One region of the Clostridium sp. SGI.024 genome, then DNA from elsewhere that is predicted to be linked to it. Evidence: a T-box and tRNA genes for the amino acid it is inferred to sense, from the RefSeq annotation. Region 1 holds a T-box; the other holds one or more tRNA genes.
The links. The T-box of region 1 lies ahead of ACQRD5_RS09705 (valine--tRNA ligase). A T-box ahead of a tRNA ligase gene usually reads a tRNA of that ligase, here a tRNA-Val.

Region 1 (14,833 bases):
ACAAATAATGTTAAGACTTTATATATCTATACTTCAGTTGGAGAAGAAGATTTAGAATCAGCTAAGGAAGCTATTGATGAAACTATAGAATCAGTTAAGAATGGTGATTTAGAAATTGGAGAAAGAGATTTAGAACTTATGAAAAAGGTTCATAAGACGGCAGTTATATCTACCTTAGAAGATCCATCTGAACTATGTAATTATATGTTACACCAAGGGTTAGATGGTGAAGATTTTTACGAGTTTCTAGAAGATATGAAAAGGTTAAATAGTTTAGATATAAATAAGATTCATAAGGTTGCAAAAACTGTTTTAAATAATCCAACAATTCATTTACTAAAATCTAATTAACATGGAGAAATTTATGAATGTAATTACAAAAATTGAAGTGCAAAAGAGAAATAAAGATAGATCTAATGTATATATTGATAATGATTATGCATTTTCTTTAAGCAATGAGCTAGTTTATAAAGAAGGGCTTAAATTAAATGAAAAAATAGACATAGAAAGAATAAATGCTATTGCAAAAGAAGATAACTATATAAAGTGTAAGACTACTGCTTTAAGAATAGTTGAAAAATCTTATAAAAGTGAAAAAGAATTAGTGGATAAACTTATACTAAAAGGATATGATAATGAATCCATTAATAAAACTATGGATGTATTAAAAGAATATAATTTTATTAATGATGAAAACTATGTGAAAATGTACGTTAAAGATAAGCTTAAGCAAGTAGGGAAAAAAAAGATTAAATACGATTTGGCTAAAAAAGGAATTAGTGATAAAATAATAGATGAAGAAATTTATAATATAGATAGTGAATATGAAAAAAATACTGCATATAATTTAGCAATAAAAAAATATAATACTATTGCTAAAAGAGAAGCAGATAGATTTAAATTATCACAAAAGTTATATAGATTTTTATTATCAAAGGGATATAGCTATGATATAGTTTCATCTGTTGTAAAAGAAATTACAAAGGTAGACCACAACTAATTTTTTAAAAGGAGATGCATTAATGATTGCATATTTACCACATATTATATGTACCTTATTAATGATTTTTTCAATAAAAGATAGTATTAAAGGATCACTGGAAGATGAAAGTGCTAAGTATTCACTAAATAGGTTAATATATTATTTTTCAATATTTATAACATTTTTTCTTATGCTTTTAAATTTAGAAAAAATATATTTAATTATTTTGCAGTTTATTAGCAATAATCCTAATTTAACAATTTTTAACAATAATATTTTTAAAGCATTAATTTTAGGAGTAGTCTTTCTATTAGTACAGTCAATAATATATTGGATTTTAAAGGCTTTAAATGAACCTTTAACAAAGGCATATAATATTTTATTAAGTAAAGGTAAGTTTAGGATAATTTTATTTTCTACAATTTTTGGATTCCTAAAGGGGTTAGTAATTATTCTTATAATGTTTATGGGAGTAATTTCATATAATACTACTTTTGGAAAAGGATTCAAAGTAAATTTTTTTAGTAGTATAAATGGTTATAGTAAATTAGAAAGTATAGTTTCAATAAATAAGCCTATTTTACAATATAGCGATTTTAAAGAGTACTTACCATCAAATGCTAATGTAATAGTATATTACAATGGAGTTACTTTAGAAGAAGGTATAAAATCTTCACCAGAGATTGATAATAAAGCAAAAGAAATAGTAAGTAATGCAAAAACAGATAGGCAAAAGGCAGAAAGATTATATGCTTGGATTGGATCTAATATTATATATGATTATAATAAAGCTGAAAAAGCACTAAGTCCTGAAGGAGTATCTAATAGTGGATCAATAGAAGCATGGAATACTAGAAGAGGAATATGCTTTGATTATGCATGTCTTTACGTTTCTATGTCTAGGGCAGTAGGTTTAAGTACTAGAATAATTACTGGTGAAGCTTATGATGGTCAAAATTATGGACCTCATGCATGGAATCAAGTATATTTGGAGGATGAAGGAAAATGGATTAATGTGGATCCAACTTTTTATTTATCTGGAAATTACTTTGATAATGCTGATTTTAATAAGGATCATTTAAACTCAGAAATTGCTGGAGAGTGGAAGTAAGTTATAGTAATTTTAGCACAAATAATAGAGTTAAAGAAAAAAGTCCTATTACCAAAAAGGGTTATAGGGCTTTCTTACTTTTAGATAATATTAATTTAATTGCTTTTTCACAATCAGTATCAGATGAATCTAGAGACCAAGCCATATTAAAGTAAATTAAAGCTTTTTTTATTTCTTCTTTCATTGCATAGCAATAAGCTAAATTGAAATAATATTTACTTTCTTGCTGCATAGATAAAGCTTTTTTTATCATTTCAATAGCTTTGTTAAACTCCTTTAATTTAATAAAGCATACTCCACAATTATAATATGAACATGCTGTATTTTCATTATTTTCAATGGATTTTTTGTATAAATCTATTGCTTTTTCATAATCCTTAAGATTGTAATATTTATTTCCTTCATTAAATGATTGCATAGATACCTCCTGGATATACTTTCTATTAATATAATTATTTCCTAATTAATTTATTATTATTCAATATATGTATTTTTTATATTCTGTGATAATTAAAAATATATATAATTTACATAATATAATTCGACAAAGTTTTTCAAAAATCACTTTATTTTTTTAGTTTTCTTTAATATAATGTATTTATGTTTTTTTTAGAATGGACAATATAGATCAGGAGAGATGGTATGTGTAAGAATAATCCTTATATTTTAGTATTAGGAGCATCAATTGTAGATATTATAGGTTTTAGTAGGAAGAAGTATCAGAAAAGGGATTCAATACCTGGACAAATAAAAATATCTTTAGGAGGAGTATGTAGGAACATAGCTGAAAATTTAGCAAGAGTTAATGTTAATACAGAATTTATTTCTATCTTAGGTGGGGATGAACAAGGTAGGAATATATTAGATAACTCAATGAAGATAGGATATAATATGGAAAATTCTTTGATTTTAGAAGAAGAATGTACACCTACTTATATGGCAGTTTTAAATGAAAATGGTGAAATGGAATCTGCTATAGTAGATATGGAGTGTTTAAATAAAATGGATTCAGCATTTATTGATTCAAAAGCAAGTATTATTGAAAATGCAGAATATGTTGTTTTAGATGCTGATAATCCAGAGCTTTTAGAATATATATTAACTAAGTTCCAAGGAAAAACTAAATTTATTTTAGATCCTGTTTCTGCAACAAAAGCAAAAAAGGTAGAGCATTTAATTAAGTATTTTCATACTATAAAGCCAAATAGGTTAGAAACAGAACTTTTATGTAGATTTAAAATAGAAAGTGATAATGATTTAGTTAAAGCTGCTAATTATTTTAGATCTTTAGGAGTTGAAAATGTATTTATTAGCTTAGATGCTGATGGAATATATTATAAAAACTCAAAGGAAGAAGGTAAAATAAGAACTACAGCAGTTGAAGTTAAAAATGTTACAGGAGCTGGAGACTCTTTTGTAGCAGGTGTTGGATATGGATATATGAATAAATTATCTATTAAAGATACTGTAAAATATGCTATTGCAATGTCTATAGCAACTATAACTCATGAAGAAACTATAAATCCAAGTATGAGTGAAGATTTTGTTAATGAGTTTATTAAAGACATGGAATGGATTGAAGGATAAGTACATAAATCATATTTCTTTTACATAAGCTAATGATACAAACTTGGAGGTGAAAGAAATGAGTAAGAAATCTAAAAATAGTCATAAGAAACATATTAATCATAATCCACAAGTAGAAAGTGTAAAGGCAGCTTTTGGGGAACCAAAAGCAAAAGAACATAATCCAAAGGATTTTATAATTTAAGAATATGGGAGCTGTATAACAGCTCCAAATAATCATAAAATAAGTTAGTTATTAAAACTCCCCTAGGAGTTTTTCTTTAATTCTTTCATTTCTTTTATATTGACAAAAATAATAATATATTATAATATATCTATACAAAATCATATATTAAAAGCAATGAGAAAGAGGAGTAAGCAATACTGTATATAAAGAGAATGAAGGTCACCGGCTGAAAGCCTTCTATATTAAAGTACCCTGAAGGTAGCTTTTGAGCATCTTTACTGAAACTAAGTAGGTAAAGGCGGCTGTCTTAGTCGTTAATAAATAAAGAGCTTAATATATTTATATGTTAAGAATAAAGGTGGTACCGCGAGTCTTCGTCCTTTTGTGATGAAGGCTCTTTTTTTATATAAAAAATTAAAACTATAATGAAATTATTATTGGTTTATTAAATAAAGGAGGATTTTAAATGTCAGAAAATAAAAACTTAGCAACAACTTATAATCCAAAAGACTTTGAAGAAAGAATTTATAAAAATTGGGAAGAAAATAAGTATTTTACACCTGTAATTGATAAAAATAAGAAGCCTTTTTCAATAGTTATGCCACCACCAAATATAACTGGTAAGCTTCACTTAGGTCATGCACTTGATAATACTCTTCAAGATATGCTTATAAGATTTAAGAGAATGCAAGGATATTGTACTTTATGGCTTCCAGGTCAAGACCATGCTTCAATTGCAACTGAAGTTAAGGTTGAAAATGAGCTTTTAAAAGAAGGCTTAGTTAAAAAAGAAATGGGAAGAGAAGCTTTCCTTGAAAAAGTTTGGGAATGGGCAAATGAATATAGAGGCACTATAAGAACTCAGCTTAAGAAAATGGGAGTTTCTTGCGATTTCTCAAGAGAAGCCTTTACTATGGACGAAAACTTAAATAAGGCAGTTAGAACTGTTTTCGTTAAACTATATAATGAAGGTTTAATATATCAAGGAAATAGAATAACAAATTGGTGTCCAAAGTGTACAACAGCACTTTCAGATGCAGAAATAGAATATGAAGAAAAAGAAGGTTTCTTCTGGCATATAAATTACCCATTAGCTGATGGTAGTGGATATTTAGAAATAGCAACTACAAGACCAGAAACACTACTTGGTGATACTGCTGTTGCTGTAAATCCAAATGATGATAGATTCAAAGCTTTAGTAGGAAAGATGATAAAGTTACCTTTAACAGATAGAGAAATTCCTATAGTTGCAGATGATTATGTTGATATGGAGTTTGGAACAGGTGCTGTTAAAATAACACCTGCTCACGATCCTAATGATTTCCAAGTTGGACTTAGACATAATTTACCACAAATTAGAGTTATGGATGACCATGGAGTTATTAATGAGCTTGGAGGAAAATATAAAGGCTTAGATAGATACGAAGCTAGAAAGCAAATGGTTAAAGATTTAGAGGAACAAGGTTTATTAGTTAAAGTTAAACCTCACACTCATAATGTTGGAACCCACGATAGATGTGGAACTGTTATAGAGCCTATCATATCTAAACAATGGTATGTTAAAATGGAATCTTTAGCTAAACCAGCTATAGAAGTAGTTAAAAATAATGAAACTAAGTTCGTTCCAGAAAGATTTGATAAGATATACTTTAACTGGATGGAAAATATTCAAGATTGGTGTATTTCAAGACAATTGTGGTGGGGACATAGAATCCCAGTTTGGTACTGTAATGATTGTAGAGAAATTATAGTTGAAGTGGATGCACCAGATGTTTGTCCTAAGTGTGGATCTAAACACTTACATCAAGATGAAGATGTATTAGATACTTGGTTTTCATCAGCTTTATGGCCTTTCTCAACTTTAGGTTGGCCAAATAAAACAGAGGATTTAGAGTACTTCTATCCAACAAATGTTTTAGTAACTGGATATGATATTATCTTCTTCTGGGTTGCAAGAATGATATTCTCAGGAATACACAATATGGATAAAACTCCATTTGACACAGTTCTAATACATGGTATTATAAGAGATTCACAAGGAAGAAAAATGAGTAAATCTTTAGGTAATGGAGTTGACCCATTAGAAGTTATAGATGAATATGGTGCAGATGCTTTAAGATTTATGTTAGTTACTGGTAACTCACCAGGAAATGATATAAGATATATTCCAGAAAGAGTTGAAGCTGCTAGAAACTTTGCAAATAAGATGTGGAATGCATCTAGATTTGTAATGATGAACTTAGATAAAGAAGTAATGAATAAATATGCTGATTGCAAGGAATATAGCTTAGCTGATAAATGGATTCTTTCAAGAATGAATACTTTAGTTAAAGAAGTAACTGAAAACATGGAAAAATATGAACTTGGAATTGCACTTCAAAAAGTATATGACTTTATGTGGACTGAATTCTGTGATTGGTATATAGAATTAGTTAAGGGAGTATTATACGGAGAAGATGAAAAAGCTAAAGGTATAGTTTACAATGTTTTAAATGAAGTATTACAAACAGGACTTAAGTTATTACATCCAGTAATGCCATTTATAACTGAAGAAATATATACTACATTAACAGATGGAGATTCAATAGTTCTTTCAAACTGGCCAGAATATAAGGAAGCTTTAGAAAATGATAAAGCAGAAAAAGATATGGACTTTATAATTGAAGCAATTAAAGGCTTAAGAAATGTTAGAGCAGAAATGAATGTTCCACCATCAAGGAAAGCTAAGGTTATAGCACATGCTACAAATGAAGCAAAGGAAGCATTTACTTCAGGAGTTAACTATATTGAAAAGCTAGCATCTGCATCTGAAGTAGTATTTATAACTGATAAAAATGAAGTTCCAGAAAATGCGGTATCTTTAGTTGTTAAAGGTGGAGAATTATTTATGCCACTTTTAGACTTAGTAGATAAGGAAAAGGAACTTGAAAGATTAAATAAAGAAAAGAAAAAGCTAGAAGGTGAAGTTGAAAGAATAGATAAAAAGCTTTCTAACCAAGGTTTCGTTTCTAAAGCTCCTCAAGCTGTAATAGATGGAGAAAAAGAAAAGAGAGAAAAATATCAAGAAATGCTAAATGCTGTTTTAGTTAGAATAGAAGCTTTAAATTAGTTAAGAACTAAAAGGTAATAGTGAATAGTTAAGGTTGTAATTTGTGCCAAATTACGAAAATAAATTAAGGGAGAATAGTTAATAGATTAACATCTATTAGCGATACTCCCTTAATTTATTTATATTAAAAGATTTGTAAAATAGTATTTGCTAAATTGCTATTTGGATCTTTTTCTAGAACTTCTTCTGCTATTTTTATTGCAGCATAAGTTTTTAAAAATGGGTTAGGCAAAGTAGCAAAAATGAGAATCCACTCTTTATAATCTATATTATCATCATATTTTAAAGCTTTTTCTATATGGTAAAATGCTAACTCTTCATAAGATAATGGTGTTAACACTATAAAAATATAATAAGACATTAAATAATGACCATAAGCTAGTTCTTTATAAAGATTTTTAGTTTCAAGAGTATTTATTTTATTAATTAACCAAAAATAAAAGTTATTTTTTATATAGTAATCGCAATTCTTTAAAGAAACTAGTTTTTCTTCATTTATTTCGTATATAGATATTTTATTTAAATCTAAATCTAAAATTTCATTTAAATCATTCATGATTAGGCTCCTTTTGTTAAGTATAATAATTATAGTATAAAGGTTGACAAAGAATTTTAAAAGTGATAAAAATAGGTTAATTAATACTACATAATAAGAGAGTAGGTTGAATATGACTGGATGGATAATTTATAATGGAACATTAAATATTACTAAAATAATAGAGCTTGTAGATTCCTTAGTTGAAGATGCTAGGAAGTTAGGTATAAATTTAGAGGCTATAAAAAATACAGAATTAATTCCTATGTATGATAATAATGGAGAAGCCAAGCTAATTTATAGTAGAAAAGTGGAAGAACCAAAGTTTATTATTTTTTGGGATAAGGATGTATTACTTGCAAGTCACTTAGAAAAAATGGGTTATAGAGTTTTTAATTCTAGTACTGCTATTAAGAATTGTGATCATAAGGGTCTTATGCATTTAGTTCTTTCAAACAATAGTATAAGTATGCCGAAAACTATTATATCTCCAATGATATTTGATTATTTATTAAATAGTGAAGATTATTTAATTAACTGCTATGAAGCTTTAGGGGAAAGTGTAATAATAAAAGAAGCTATGGGTTCCTTTGGAATGCAGGTTTACTTAATAAATAATAGGGAAGAATTTATTAATAAAGTTAAAGATCTAAATAAAAATAAAATAGATTTTATAATTCAAGAAAATATAAAAAGTAGCTTTGGAAAAGATATAAGAGTTAATATTATTGGAGATAAAGTTATAGGGGCTATGCTTAGAACATCAGAAAGAGATTTCAGAGCCAATATATCTCAAGGTGGTAAGGGTACTTTAGTAGAGCTAAATAAAGAGCAAGAAGAAATTGCACTAAAGGCACATAAAGTACTTGGGTTAGATTTCTCGGGGGTGGATTTATTATTTGGAGAAAATAATAAGCCATTACTTTGCGAAGTAAATTCAAATTTGAATTTTCTAAGCTTTGAAAAAATATATGGAAAAGGCTTTGGTAAGAAAATATTAGAATATATTTTAGGGGAAATTTTATGATTGATGGTATTTTAATATACAATGAAAAAGATATAGAGAAAAATAATTCATATATAAGTTGGCTTATTGAAGAAGGAAGAAAAAGAGGACTTAATATAAGACTTATATTAGATAAAGATATTAATGATTTAGAATATAATTTTAAATTTGCAATAAATAGATCTAGAAATTTTAATCTTACTTATAAGTTGGAAGAAGAAGGAATTAGAGTTTATAACAACTATAAGTTTTGTATTTTAGGTAATGATAAATTAATTGCTTATGATTATATAGATACTTTAGGAATAAAATATCCAAAGGTTTTTAGAAATTTAGATAATAGTTTTAAAATAAATAAAGTTATAGAAAAACCTAAAAATGGGCATGGTGGTTCTGACATTAGAATAGTTAATGAATATGATAATTTAGATTTTAGTAAAAATGTTTATCAAGAATATATTGAAGATTATATTGGTGATATAAGATTTTATGTTATAAAAAATAAAATTGAACATGCTGTAATTAGAATTCCTAAGGAAAATAGTATTATATCAAATTTTACAAAGGGTGGAGATGTTCAGATCTACAATTATTCTAACAAAGAAGAAAAGATTATTAATAAGATATTAGAAAATTTAAATATAGACTTCGGTGGAATAGATTTTTTACTTCTAAGAAATGGAGAACTTTTATTTAACGAATTTGAAGATGCTGTTGGTAGTAGGATGTTAAGCTATTTAGGAATAAATGATACAATGGAAAAGTTTTTAAATCATATTTCAAATGAAGTTAAAGGGATGGTATAAATGAAAGATATAGATACACTTAAATATTTAGAGGAGTTAAGAGTGCTTGGATCAAATTATGGACTTGAGCGTACAGAAAGATTACTTGAGTTATTAGGTAATCCACATAAAAAATTAAAACTTATACATATAGCAGGTACTAATGGAAAAGGTTCAACATCTGCAATTTTAGGTAAAGTGTTAATTGAACATGGTTATAAGATAGGTTTCTTTAATTCTCCACATTTGGAGGAAATAGAAGAAACTATAAGAATAAATGATAATAATATTAAAGAAGAGGATTTTATAAGTTTAATAAATGAAATAAAACCTTTTGTAAATCAAGTAGTTAAGGAAGGTTTTAATCACCCAACTGAATTTGAAGTTTTAACTTGTATAATGTTTTTATATTTATATAGACAAAAGGTGGATTTTGGAATTATTGAAGTTGGGTTAGGAGGAAGATTAGATTCAACAAATGTATTAACTCCTATTTTATCAATTATTACTTCTATTAGTATGGATCATATGAATATTTTAGGAAATACAATAGAAGAAATATCTAAAGAAAAAGCAGGAATAATAAAAAGAGGAATTCCTATAGTTACTTATATTCAAAGAGATGAAGTAATAAGAGTTATTACAGAAAAAGCTATAAAAGAAAATTCTAATTTAATTATAGTAAATCCTAATAATTATAAAATTTTAGAAATCAATAGGGACAATAATATAAATCAAAAGATTTTAGTTAATATTAATGGCAAAGAAGAGATACTTAATTTATCTTTATTAGGAAAACATCAAATGCTTAACTTATCTTTAGCTATTGAAGCTTTAAAAGAATTAGATAATTTAAAATACATTAATTTAGATATAAATATATTAAAACTAGCTACTAGGATGGTAAAGTGGAAGGGTAGACTAGAAATATTAAATGAAAAACCATATATTGTAGTTGATGGTGCTCATAACGTAGATGGCGTTCAGTATTTAAAAAAGAATATAGAAGAATACTTTAAATATAAAAATTTATATTTAATACTAGGAATTTTAGGCGATAAAGAAGTAGAAAAAATGTTGGAAATTATTGCTCCTATGGCTAAGGAAGTATATACTGTTACCTCTAACTCAAATAGAGCTACAAATTCAGAAGATTTAAAGAAGAAAGTTTTGAAATACAATAAGAATTGTTTATCCTTTGAAGATTATAAAAAGGCAGCTAACTATGCAATTAATAGAGCTAATGAAGATGATATAATATTAGCTTCTGGATCTTTGTATATGATTGGTAAAATGAGAGAAATAATTAAGGGGATAATAAGTAATAATAATTAAGTAAGAGTTTAAGATAAATCTTTTTAAATCAATGATATAAGTATATAATAATAATTGTATTATAAAAAGTAATTTGTAAATATATTAAGGAGGCTTTTGATATGGCAAAGCATTTACACATAATGGCTAGCGAAGGAGCAATAGCAGAAACAGTATTATTACCAGGAGATCCACTAAGAGCAAAGTTTATAGCAGAAACTTACTTAGAAAATCCTGTTTGCTATAATACAGTTAGAGGAATGTATGGTTATACTGGTACATACAAGGGAAAAAGAATATCAGTACAAGGAACAGGAATGGGATTGCCATCACACTCAATTTATGTAAATGAGTTAATTAGATTTTATGGAGCTAAAAGACTTATTAGAATTGGCTCAGCTGGTTCAATTAACGATAATGTGAATGTAAGAGATATAGTATTAGCACAAAGTGCATCTACTAACTCAGCAATAAATAATAGAAGATTTTTAGGAATGGATTATGCTCCTACAGCAAACTTTGAACTTTTATTAGAAGCATATAATAAAGGAAAAGAAAAGGGATTAAATATAAAGGTTGGTAATGTTTTATCTTCAGACTTATTTTATGATGATACAAATGTAGGTGGCTTAAATTTATGGGCAGAATATGGATGCTTAGCTGTGGAAATGGAATCAGCAGAATTATATACCCTTGCTGCAAAATATAATGTAGAAGCATTATCTATATTAACAATTTCAGATCATGTATTTAAAGGAATAGAAACAACACCAGAAGAAAGACAAGAAAGCTTTACAGATATGATGGAAATTGCCCTAGAACTTGCAAAATAATGAATAGGTAATAGTAAATAATGAAGAACTAAGGGATAAACTCCTTAAGAATTTCTAAAATATATATTTTTATTTGGAGCTGTGAAAACAGCTCCTTTCCACAATTATTCACTATTCACTTTTAACTATTAACTGTGCGTAGCACAAAAGAGGTGTTTTTTTGATAGATTTAACTTTACTTGGTTGTGGTGGTGGAATGCCTATGCCAAATAGACATTTATCATCACTTTTTATTAATTTTAGTGGAAGAAAAATATTAATAGATGTTGGTGAAGGAACTCAAGTTGCCATAAGGAAAAATAAGCTAGGATTTAAAGCAATAGATATAATACTAATAACTCATGTACATGGAGATCATATAGTAGGGTTACCTGGACTACTTGCAACTATTGGGAATAGTGGTAGAGAAGAACCTTTAACTATTATTGGACCAACAGGGATAAAAGATGTTATTAAGGGGCTTAGTGTGTTATTTCCATATTTACCTTATGAGCTAAAGGTAGAAGAGAATAGAAAGGAATTGGGATTTGCATTAAATAAAGCTAATTTAGATTTATGTGATATAAGTAAGTGTGAGGTTATTCTTAAAGCAGAAGAACTTGATCATTCAGCAGCATGTTTAGGATATAGTTTATATTTTAAGAGAAGAAGAAAGTTCAATATAGATAAAGCTATAGAAATGAAGGTACCTAAAGTTTTATGGAGTAAATTGCAAAAAGAAGAAGTAGTTAATTTTGAAGGAATAACTTATGATAGTTCAATGGTTCTAGGTGATGAAAGAAATGGTATAAAATTAAGTTATATTACTGATACAAGACCTGATGAAAAAATAATAAATTTAATTGCAGATAGTGATTTATTTATATGTGAAGGGACTTATGGGAGTGATGCTGATATTCATAAAGCTATAAAAAATAAGCATATGACTTTTAAAGAAGCTGCTACTTTAGCTAAGTTAGGAAAGGTTAATGAACTTTTACTAACACACTTTAGTCCTGCTATGATTGATCCAAGTGAATTTATAGAAAATGCAACATCAATATTTACTAATACTATTATAGGGGAAGATGGAATGGAAAAATCCTTAAAGTTTATAGATTAAACTTTAAGGATTTTTAATTAGTTGCTAGCAGCAGCGGCTGCAGCTGCAGCACTAGCAGCAGAAGCTGCCGCTATTTGCATAATTATAACTATATTTAATGATATACTATTTGTTGTTTCTATTAATTTATCTTTAATTGAGGAATCAGTATTTTCAATTGCTTCTAAGGAAACCAATGAAGCGGCTATCATATTTCTTATTACTGAATCTAAAGAAAAAATTCCAAATCCACGATGTTTTGATAATTTTTTAGTTGTTGAAGTTAACTCATTAGCAAAATTTTCATAATCATAATTAGTTAGAGCCACTACACCTAAAATTGGTAGGGAATAACTTTTTAATGCTGTTGAGTGTTTCTTTAAGGTTTTATTTAATAAAATTACCTTTTCACATTTTTCTTCAGGTGAACCTTCGAAAAGTGAAAGTATGTGAGTTAAACTTTGAAGATTATTGCCAGCAATAAAACCATTTTTTCTTAAAATACTATAGCATTCCTCCATATCTTTGAAGGTTTTGTCTAAGTCTTTAGATGTTGTAGCAATTAAAGCTGCTGAACAAATATCTTCATGTCCAGTTAAAAATAAATGATTTTCTTTCATAAGATCATAAGCTTTTCTAGTATTAATTACTAACGAATCTATTTCATTATCTTCTTTGTAATTATAAATTGTTTGTGCAGCTAGCACTAAAAATTCATTAGTAAAAAATCTATCTTTTAATTTTTTATAAATATCCATAATTTCGTGAAAACTTTCATTGGGATTATTTTTCATTGATAAATTAACGGCAGTAGTTAATAAGTTATTTCCTCTGAAGTTAGAAAAAATACTTGAATTTCCTTTTATTATAGAAATACATTCATTAATTTTATCTATATCAGCTTCAATATTTCTTAAAGTCAGATTTAATGCATTACACCTTTTAAAGGTTCCCATTCCAAAGCTTGATTTCGCATTTTCTAAAACAGTGCTATTTCTAATTAATAAATCTAATTTACTATCTAACATATTATTACCCCTTTCATCTAATATAAAAATAGTATAGTTGAATTTTTTACCAAAGTCAATTATATTAACCCATTATACAGTAAAAAATAACTCATTATTAATTGTGAATTAAATAACAAAAGTTAATAATACTGTGATAATAATCACAGTTTCTATAAATTATTAATGATAAAATATAATTGTTTAATTAATTTCTATTATTAGAAGTGGAGATGTATATATATGAGAAAGATTCAATCAACTTGTAACTTATGTGCTTTAGCATGTAATGTAGACTTTCATGTTGAAGGTGGAGAAATAAAGAGAGTTTCGCCTACTAAAGATTACCCAGTTAATAAAGGGTTCTGTTGTATAAAAGGTTTAAACTTGGATAAGCAACAAACTAAAATAAAGGCAAGAAAGTCTCCATTAGTAAGAGATGAAAATGGAGAAATGAAGGAAGTATCTTGGGACGAAGGAATTAAACTATTTGCTGAAAAAATGACAAATATTCAAAATAAATATGGAAAAGAAAGTGTTGCATATATTAGTACAGGCCAAATGACTACTGAAGAAATGGCTTTATTAGGTCATGTTGGTAGAAACTATATGGGAATGCATGGAGATGGAAATACTAGATTATGTATGGCAACATCTGTTGTAGCTCATAAGCAAAGTTTTGGATTTGATGCTCCTCCTTATACTTTAAATGACGCTGAACTATCAGATACAATATTCTTAATAGGAGCTAACCCTGTAATTGCTCATCCAGTATTCTGGGGAAGAATAAGAGGAAATAAAGAAGCAAAAATAATTACAATAGATCCAAGAAGATCAGAAACAGCATTAAATTCAGATATATGGATAGATATTAAGCCAAAGGCTGATTTAGTTTTAATGTACACATTAGCGAATACGTTAATTCAAAATGGTTGGATTGACAATAAATATATAGAAGAACATACTGAAGGATTTGAAGAGTTTAAGAATCATGTTTCTAAATTTAATTTAGAGGATGTAGAAGAAAATACAGGAATATCTAAAGAAAGAGTGTTAGAGCTTGCAGAAATAATACATAATGGTAAAAGAGTATCTTTCTGGTGGACAATGGGGGTTAATCAAGGATACCAAGCAGTTAGAACAGCACAGTCAATAATTAACTTAGCTTTAATAACTGGAAATATAGGAAGACCAGGGACAGGAGCTAATTCATTAACAGGGCAATGTAATGCAATGGGCTCAAGAGCTTTTAGTAATACTGCAGGACTTTATGGTGGTGGAGATTTCGATAATCCAGTAAGAAGAAAGGCAGTTGCT
Region 2 (8,610 bases), on a different contig from region 1:
TTAGTAAAAAAAATATCACTGTCACTAGAATCAACAATACCTATTATTGAGATTTGTCCAACTTCTGGCAGGGATTTTCCTACACCTTTTCCAGGATGAATTGGATAATCACGAATATGAATTTCACCTATAGAATCTTCTTCTCCTAAGCAAGCATCTATACCTATAATTAGTGCATTAGGGTGAAGTTTATTAATATAATTTAATTTATCTTCAATATTTAAAGCATGAATAGGAGATTGAAGTGTTCCAAAGACAGGTAATAAAAAATTATTTTCCACTAAAATACTACCTACAAGTGGACCAAGAGAGTCTCCAATACATTTGTCTGTACCTACACAAATTATTACAGTATTATCTTTTATATATTCTTTTATTTTATTAGCAATTTCCATGTAGGAATTATGATCATCATAATGTACTTTATGCTTCATTAAAATTCACCTCCTGATTATACCAATATATGTGGTAAGCAATTTAAATATAATAAAATGTATAAAAAAATATAAACAGGATAGTAATTAAATAAAGGTGGTGAACTATATGAAAAAGGTAATAATTTATATATTTACTATTATATTAGGTGCAAGTATACCTATTTATTTTTTACTTATTTGGGAGCCTCTAAAAAGTAAAGAGGTATTAAGTAATGAGATTTTTAGTGAAGATATAAATGAAAATAATACTTTAAATAAAAATAAAGATTTTATTAATGATTCTGTTGAAGTAGAAACTGTTTCATTAAAGCAAAGTATTTCAAATAGTTTATTTAATTATCTTGATAATGAGAGAAAAGAAAAGTTGAATGTAATTATGAAAAAATTATCTATTTTAGATTTAATAAAAATTAATGATTTTTTTATAGATAAAGACAACAAAGAACAAATAAAAAAAGGCGTAGAATTAGCTAAAAAGAGAATGAGTTCATCAGATTATGAAATATTTAAAGATATACTAGAGAATTCTATAAATTCAATTATTTTAGACTAAATTTAATAAATAAAATATAATAAATATAATTTTAAAAAAGATAATAGTATTAAATGTGAGGAAATGAAAGAAAAATAGAATAAAATAACTGTAATTCAGTTAAATGAATAAATATTAAACTTGAAATTAGTAAATAATAAATATATACTAGTCATTGTCAGTCGAGCGAGTAAAATCCAATGACTGAAAATAATAAAATAAATTTTATGGGGGAGTTCCCGAGTGGCCAAAGGGGGCAGACTGTAAATCTGTTACGTTTCGTTTCGATGGTTCGAATCCGTCCTCCCCCACCATTTAAATTTATTTGAATATGCTGGCATGGCTCAACGGTAGAGCAGCTGACTTGTAATCAGCAGGTTGTAGGTTCGATTCCTATTGCCAGCTCCAAAAAATGGGGGAGTTCCCGAGTGGCCAAAGGGGGCAGACTGTAAATCTGTTACGTTTCGTTTCGATGGTTCGAATCCGTCCTCCCCCACCATTTTAAATTTGATTTGTGTATGGAAGCATAGCTCAGCTGGGAGAGCATCTGCCTTACAAGCAGAGGGTCACAGGTTCGATCCCTGTTGTTTCCACCATATATGCTGGCATGGCTCAACGGTAGAGCAGCTGACTTGTAATCAGCAGGTTGTAGGTTCGATTCCTATTGCCAGCTCCATAAATAAGGGGGAGTTCCCGAGTGGCCAAAGGGGGCAGACTGTAAATCTGTTACGTTTCGTTTCGATGGTTCGAATCCGTCCTCCCCCACCAAAACAAAAAGTCGTATTTCATAAGAAGTACGACTTTTTGTTTGTTCATTTATTACGACTTTTTGAAATGAATAATAAAGATTAAGGGCATCTATAGTATAAATACAGAGAAGAAAAATAAGAAATATTTTTATAAAACAAATATTCAGAATAATATGTATTGTTCTTGACGAATAATTTTAAAAATGATATAATCTGAAAAGTAAAATTTGATATTAGTTCTTATCAAGAGAGGTGGAGGGAAAGGGCCCTATGAAACCCGGCAACCTACTTCATTCATTTGAGTGTGGTGCCAATTCCAGCAATATAATTTTGCAAGATAAGAAAAGTTATGATTTTTAACATCTCTTCTTATCGAAGAGATTTTTTATTATATAGCTAAATTTTTAGAATTAATATCAAAAAAAAGAAAGGAGATATTAATATGAAAAAATTATTTACATCAGAGTCAGTTACAGAAGGACATCCAGATAAAATTTGTGACCAAATATCAGATGCAGTCTTAGATAGTATCTTAGCAAAAGACCCTATGGCAAGAGTAGCCTGTGAAACTGCTGTTACTACAGGAATGGTTTTAGTTATGGGAGAAATATCAACTAATTGCTATGTTGATATTCCAAAGTTAGTAAGAGAAACTATTAAAGAAATAGGATATGATAGAGCCAAATATGGTTTTGACTGTGAAACATGTGCAGTTTTAACTTCTATAGATGAGCAATCAGGTGATATAGCTATGGGAGTAAATGAAGCTTTAGAATATAAAGCGGGAGAAAAGGATAATGTTGAAGCTGTTGGAGCTGGAGACCAAGGTATGATGTTTGGTTTTGCAACTAATGAAACAGAAGAATTTATGCCATTACCAATAGCTATGGCTCATAGATTATCAAGAAGATTATCAGAAGTTAGAAAAAACGGAACTTTAGCATATTTAAGACCAGATGGAAAAACTCAAGTTACTGTAGAGTATGATGATAATAAAGTATTAAGAATAGATACAATCGTTATATCAACACAACACAGCGAAGAAGTTTCTCAAGAACAAATTAGAAAAGACCTAATGGAACATGTAATAAAAGCTGTAGTTCCAGTTGAATTATTAGATGATAAAACTAAGTATTTTATTAACCCAACAGGTAGATTTGTTGTTGGTGGCCCACAAGGAGATAGTGGTTTAACAGGAAGAAAGATAATTGTTGATACTTATGGTGGATATGGAAGACATGGTGGCGGTGCTTTCTCAGGAAAGGATCCAACTAAGGTTGATAGATCTGCAGCATATGCAGCTAGATGGGTAGCAAAGAACTTAGTTGCAGCAGGGGTTGCTGATAAATTAGAAATACAATTAGCATATGCTATTGGCGTTGCTAAGCCAGTATCAATTGAAATAGAAACATTTGGAACAGGTAAGAAGTCTGAAGAAGAAATAGTTTCAATTGTAGAGAAGATATTTGACTTAAGACCAGGTGCTATAATTAGAGATTTAGACTTAAGAAGACCTATCTATAAGCAAACTGCAGCTTATGGACACTTTGGTAGAATTGATTTAAATCTTCCTTGGGAACAATTAAACAAAGTAGAAGAAATAAAAAAATATTTATAAAATATATAAATTAAGGAGCTGCTTAGGCAGCTCCTTTTTATACTAATACTTTTCCGCCAACTATTACATTTTTGATGTTAATATCTTCATCAAATAATAGTAAATCTGCATCATAGCCTTCTTTTATAAGGCCTTTTCTATCTTCAACTTTACAGTGTCTTGCAGCATTATAGCTAGCCATTTTAACAGCTTCATATAATGGAAGTCCAACGTTTTTATAAACATTATGAACCGCTCTATCTAAAGTAAGAATTGAACCTGCTAAGCTTCCACTTAATAATCTTGCAGCACCATCTTTAACTTCAACATCTTGACCACCTAAAGCATACATACCATCAGACATTCCACAAGCCATCATAGCATCTGTAACTAAAAGAACCTTATCAGGAGTCTTTTGGTTGTAAGCTATTCTAAGGGCTGGGTAAGATATATGTATTCCATCTGAAATAGTTTCAGTTGTTATTTCACTATCAAAAATAGCACCAACAACACCAGGTTCTCTATGAGCAAAAGGTGTCATAGCATTGAAAAGGTGAGTTGAGTGGCAACATCCACATTTAATTCCTTCCATAGCTTCGGCATATGTAGCTTTAGTATGACCTATAGAGCAAACAACTCCTCTTTGAGATAATTCTTTTATTAATTCTTTAGCTCCAGGAACTTCAGGAGCAATTGTGATAGATACAACTGCATCTTCAGCATCTCCAACCATTGCAGTATAGTTTTCTAAAGTTGGTGCAATTAAGAAATTAGGATTTTGAGCTCCTATAGCTTTTGGACTAATGAAAGGTCCTTCTAAATGAGCACCTAGTACGATAGCACCATCAGTTCCATTTTCCTTAGCTTCTTTTATAACTTCCATTGACTTTCTAATATCTTCTACAGCAACAGTCATTGTTGTTGGTGTAAAAGCAGTAGTTCCATGTTTTACTATTACTTTTGATATTTCATTAATTGCTTCAAAAGTACCATCCATAGTATCATGACCACCAGCACCATGAATATGAACATCTATAAATCCAGGAGATAAATATAATCCATTAGCATCAAGTACGTCAGTAGTATCAACATTAGTTGGATTTATTTCTTTTATCTTACCATTTTCAACTAAAACAGAACCTTTTTCTATTTTATCAAGATATATAATATTACAGTTTTTTATAAGCATATAAACACCTCCATAAATTTGAATATACATTAATTATAGCATATTGAAAATAATAGTAATTAAAAAATTAATCTTTAGTATGTATTAATTTAGATATATTATATAATAAAAATAGAAATTAATAAAAATATTTAGATTTGGAGAAGGTAACATGGAAGATTGTATAAATGGAATAGTTGAATCTATTGTATTTAAAAGTGACGATACTGGGTATGTGGTAACTAAAATAAGAATAGAAAAAGAAATAATTAGTGCAGTTGGAGTGGTTCCCTTTATAAAAGAAGGTCAACATGTTAAGTTAAAAGGACAATGGGTAGTTCATAAGCAATTTGGACGACAATTTAATATAGAAGAATATGAAGAAATACTTCCAAATTCCACAAAAGGAATTGAAAGATATTTATCAACAGGAATAATAAGAGGAATAGGACCTATTACAGCTAAAAGGCTAGTAGAAAAATTTAAGGAAAAAACTTTAGAAGTTTTAGATACAGATATAGATAAAATAAAATTAGTAGAAGGAATAGGAGAAAAAAAGTTTGAAATTATTAAGGAGTCATATTTAGAACAAAGGGATTTAAAGGATATAGTAATGTTTTTTCAAGGCCATGGGATGAGTACAAATCAGTGTATAAAGATCCACAAAAAATTTGGAGCTGATGCTAAAGAAATAATATTAGAAAATCCTTATATTCTTTCAGATGAAATTAGTGGTATTGGATTTATAACTGCTGATAGAATAGCAAAAAGTATAGGAATTGAACCAAATTCTCCTTTTAGAATTCAAAGTGGAATTAGATACATATTAAACCAATTTTCTGCCTCAGGTAATACATTTATGCCAAAGGATGAATTAATAAGAGAATCAAGTAAAATATTAGGTGCTACTTCTGAAATGGTTGAAGAAAGTTTATATAATTTATCTTTAGATTCTAAAGTAAAAGTTGAAAAAATAGAAGGGATAGATTCTGTATTTGCATTACCATATTATTATTGTGAATTAGGTGTAACTAATAGGATAATAACTTTAAGTATGGAGAATTTTAGAAGTATTAATTCAGATATTGAGTTTGAAATAGGAGTTTTTGAAAAAAAATATAGCATAAAATTTGCACCATCACAAAGAGAGGCAATAGTAGGGGCTTTTGATAATGGAATAGAAATAATTACAGGAGGACCTGGTACAGGGAAGACAACTATAATAAAAGCCATAATTGAAATTTATGAAAATAACAATATGAAAGTAGTTCTAGGGGCTCCAACTGGAAGAGCAGCAAAAAGAATGAGTGAATCTACTGGAAGAGAAGCTAAAACAATACATAGACTACTAGAAATGGGTGTTAGTGATGAAGGAAAGTCTTACTATAAGCTAGGCGAAAGTGAGCCGCTAGAAGCAGATGTAATTATTATAGATGAAGCATCTATGATAGATATAATGCTTATGAATAGTTTACTTAAGGCAATAAAATTAGGCACTAGATTAATTATAGTTGGTGATGTTGATCAGCTTCCTTCTGTAGGAGCAGGAAATGTATTAAAAGACTTAATTGAAAGTAAATTTATAAAAGTAGTTAGATTAAAAGATATATTTAGACAAGGAAAAGAAAGTTTAATAGTAACTAATGCACATAAAATTAATAATAGAGAAATGCCAATTTTAAATAGAAAAGATGGAGATTTTTTCTTTGAGAATAAGGAAGATGTTAATGAAATACTTAGGACAATAATAGATTTAATAAATAGAAGGCTTCCAAAGTTTAATACAGCTTGGGATAAATATAGGGATATTCAAATACTAACGCCTACAAGAAAAGGTATACTAGGGGTACAAAATTTAAATAATGAATTGCAAAATGTATTAAATCCAAAATCTCCAGGTAAAAAAGAAAAAGATTTAAAAGATGTTACCTTTAGAGAAGGGGATAAGGTAATGCAAATTAAAAATAATTATTCTTTAAAGTGGGTTAGAATAAATGGATATGGAGATAATGAAGGAGTAGGCGTATTTAATGGAGATATGGGCTTTATAGAAAGCATTAATGATGAAGAAAAAACATTAACTGTAGTCTTTGATGATGAAAGAAAAGTTGTTTATGATTACATATATTTAGATGAATTAGAATTAGCCTATGCCATAACCATTCATAAAAGCCAAGGAAGTGAGTTTAAAGTTATTATTACTCCAGCTTTTATGGGTTCACCTTTACTTATGAATAAAAATTTACTTTATACTGCAATTACTAGAGCAAAAGAATTAGTTGTGGTTGTTGGAGTTCCAAAAGCATTACAATATATGATTACTAATGATAAGAGTGTAAGCAGATATTCATCTCTAAAAAATAGAATTGTAGATATTACTAGTAATGAAATATTCACTGAGTAGGAGAAGTTAAATGTTAGATAATATATTAATTAACGTGAAAGAGTTTAATAATTGTGTATCTAAAATAAATAAGTGGTATAATAAGCAATCAAAAATTTTAAATATAATAACCAATCCATATAATACAGCATTAATTTTTATTAATATTATTAAGATGTCAATTAAAGAAAATAAAAAGGTTTTATATGTATGGAATGGTGAAAAATGCAAAGAAGAAATATTAGTAGAATTAAAGAAAGAAAAATTAAATTTTAAGTATTCTTGTAATAAGGAATTAGATGGGTCTGAAAATTTAGTTTTTATAAATTCTAAAAATATTAAAGATGTAAAAAATTATTATGATATTTGTATTATTGATGATATAAGTGAATATTCTATAGTATCAAAGGAAGAGATTAGAACTGGATTAGAGTATTTATATATTTATGCTAAAAGAATAATATCATATTCAATAGATAGAGTAGTTAATATGGGAACAGCTTTTGAAATAAGTGATTTAATTAGGAGAAATGTCTTTGTAGAACCTAGAATAATAACAACTAGGGTTAAACTTGATGAAGATATTCCATATACTTTATATGACTATTTAATATGGTTTAAGAATAATAAGAGAAAAGTAATAATTTATATTCCAACTGAAGAAAGGATTCAGAAAGTATATAATTACTATACTAATGAAATAAAGATAAAGGATGTTAATGTAATTAAACTACTAAAGGGAGAATCAAAAAAAGAATTAGATACTATTTATATTAACAAAAATAAGAGTGCGTTTATTATTACTAATTATATAAGAGAATATTCTTTAGGGACAGAGGGTATTGATATAGTTGCATTATTTGCTGATGAAGATTTTTATAATTATAAAAAAATCCTATATTTCTGTGCAGATGTAGGAAAAAATATTAAAAGTAAAAATATAGGCGAGGTGCTACTAGTGGCTAAAGATATATCAGAAGATATGGACTTAGCAAAGGAAAGAGCAAGGAGATATAACAAAATTATATGGGAAAATGGATTACTAAAATATTAATTTCATTGAAGGATGAATTGTTAGATATTATTTATCCACCTAAGAATAGTTGTATAATTTGTGATAGTGAATTTATGGGTATATGCCCATTATGTAAAAGTAAGATAAAAAGGGTAAAAGAATTTGATAAAGTTCATTCTTATGGATATTATAATGGAGTTTTAAAAAAACTTATATTAGAGTTTAAGTATAATAAAAATTTTGTTGCAGGTTCAATATTAGTAGATTTTTTATGCAATATGATTATAGAAAATAAATTTGATATAGATTTTATAGTTTATATACCTAGTAGTAAAAAAGCAATAAGAGATAGAGGCTTCAATCAATGTGAATATTTAGCTGAAGAAATAAGCAAGAATTTAAGTATTAGTGTATGTAAGGATATAATAAAAAATAAAAATATAAAAGAGCAAAAGCTATTATCAAAAGAAGAAAGATATAAAAATATAAAAGGAGCCTTTTCTTTAAAAACTGATAAAAACATTAAAAATAAAAAATTACTGCTTTTAGATGATGTTATGACAACAGGAGCAACCTTATATGAATGTGAAAAATTGCTTAAAGAGAGCGGGGCAATTTCAATAAATATATTGACAGTTGCTAAAAGTTATATATAATAATAGAGTAAAGATAGGTCTGTGGATGAAAGTCGATGCTAGTCGCAGGCAAAACGATCCACGTAAGCTTAGA

Region 2: it encodes a tRNA-Val, which carries the amino acid that the T-box ahead of ACQRD5_RS09705 (valine--tRNA ligase) is inferred to sense. The anticodon was not compared.

What each region holds. Positions count from the first base shown of each region.
Region 1 covers NZ_JBNPON010000029.1:22,956-37,788, reverse strand. The annotation lists gene ACQRD5_RS09735 (M16 family metallopeptidase) at 1-351, shown strand, start outside; gene recX (recombination regulator RecX) at 365-1,000, shown strand; gene ACQRD5_RS09725 (transglutaminase-like domain-containing protein) at 1,023-2,093, shown strand; gene ACQRD5_RS09720 (tetratricopeptide repeat protein) at 2,155-2,511, opposite strand; gene ACQRD5_RS09715 (carbohydrate kinase family protein) at 2,736-3,680, shown strand; gene ACQRD5_RS09710 (CPC_1213 family protein) at 3,739-3,864, shown strand; T-box leader at 4,012-4,231, shown strand; gene ACQRD5_RS09705 (valine--tRNA ligase) at 4,313-6,955, shown strand; gene ACQRD5_RS09700 (hypothetical protein) at 7,080-7,511, opposite strand; gene ACQRD5_RS09695 (ATP-grasp domain-containing protein) at 7,624-8,517, shown strand; gene ACQRD5_RS09690 (ATP-grasp domain-containing protein) at 8,514-9,302, shown strand; gene ACQRD5_RS09685 (bifunctional folylpolyglutamate synthase/dihydrofolate synthase) at 9,303-10,616, shown strand; gene deoD (purine-nucleoside phosphorylase) at 10,718-11,428, shown strand; gene ACQRD5_RS09675 (ribonuclease Z) at 11,589-12,530, shown strand; gene ACQRD5_RS09670 (DUF4003 family protein) at 12,548-13,537, opposite strand; gene ACQRD5_RS09665 (molybdopterin oxidoreductase family protein) at 13,760-14,833, shown strand, end outside.
Region 2 covers NZ_JBNPON010000090.1:205-8,814, forward strand. The annotation lists gene yyaC (spore protease YyaC) at 1-434, opposite strand, end outside; gene ACQRD5_RS15865 (hypothetical protein) at 544-990, shown strand; tRNA gene ACQRD5_RS15870 (tRNA-Tyr) at 1,199-1,283, shown strand; tRNA gene ACQRD5_RS15875 (tRNA-Thr) at 1,303-1,377, shown strand; tRNA gene ACQRD5_RS15880 (tRNA-Tyr) at 1,384-1,468, shown strand; tRNA gene ACQRD5_RS15885 (tRNA-Val) at 1,490-1,565, shown strand; tRNA gene ACQRD5_RS15890 (tRNA-Thr) at 1,571-1,645, shown strand; tRNA gene ACQRD5_RS15895 (tRNA-Tyr) at 1,653-1,737, shown strand; SAM riboswitch class I at 1,956-2,062, shown strand; gene metK (methionine adenosyltransferase) at 2,161-3,336, shown strand; gene nagA (N-acetylglucosamine-6-phosphate deacetylase) at 3,374-4,504, opposite strand; gene recD2 (SF1B family DNA helicase RecD2) at 4,656-6,887, shown strand; gene ACQRD5_RS15915 (hypothetical protein) at 6,898-7,920, shown strand; gene ACQRD5_RS15920 (ComF family protein) at 7,893-8,537, shown strand.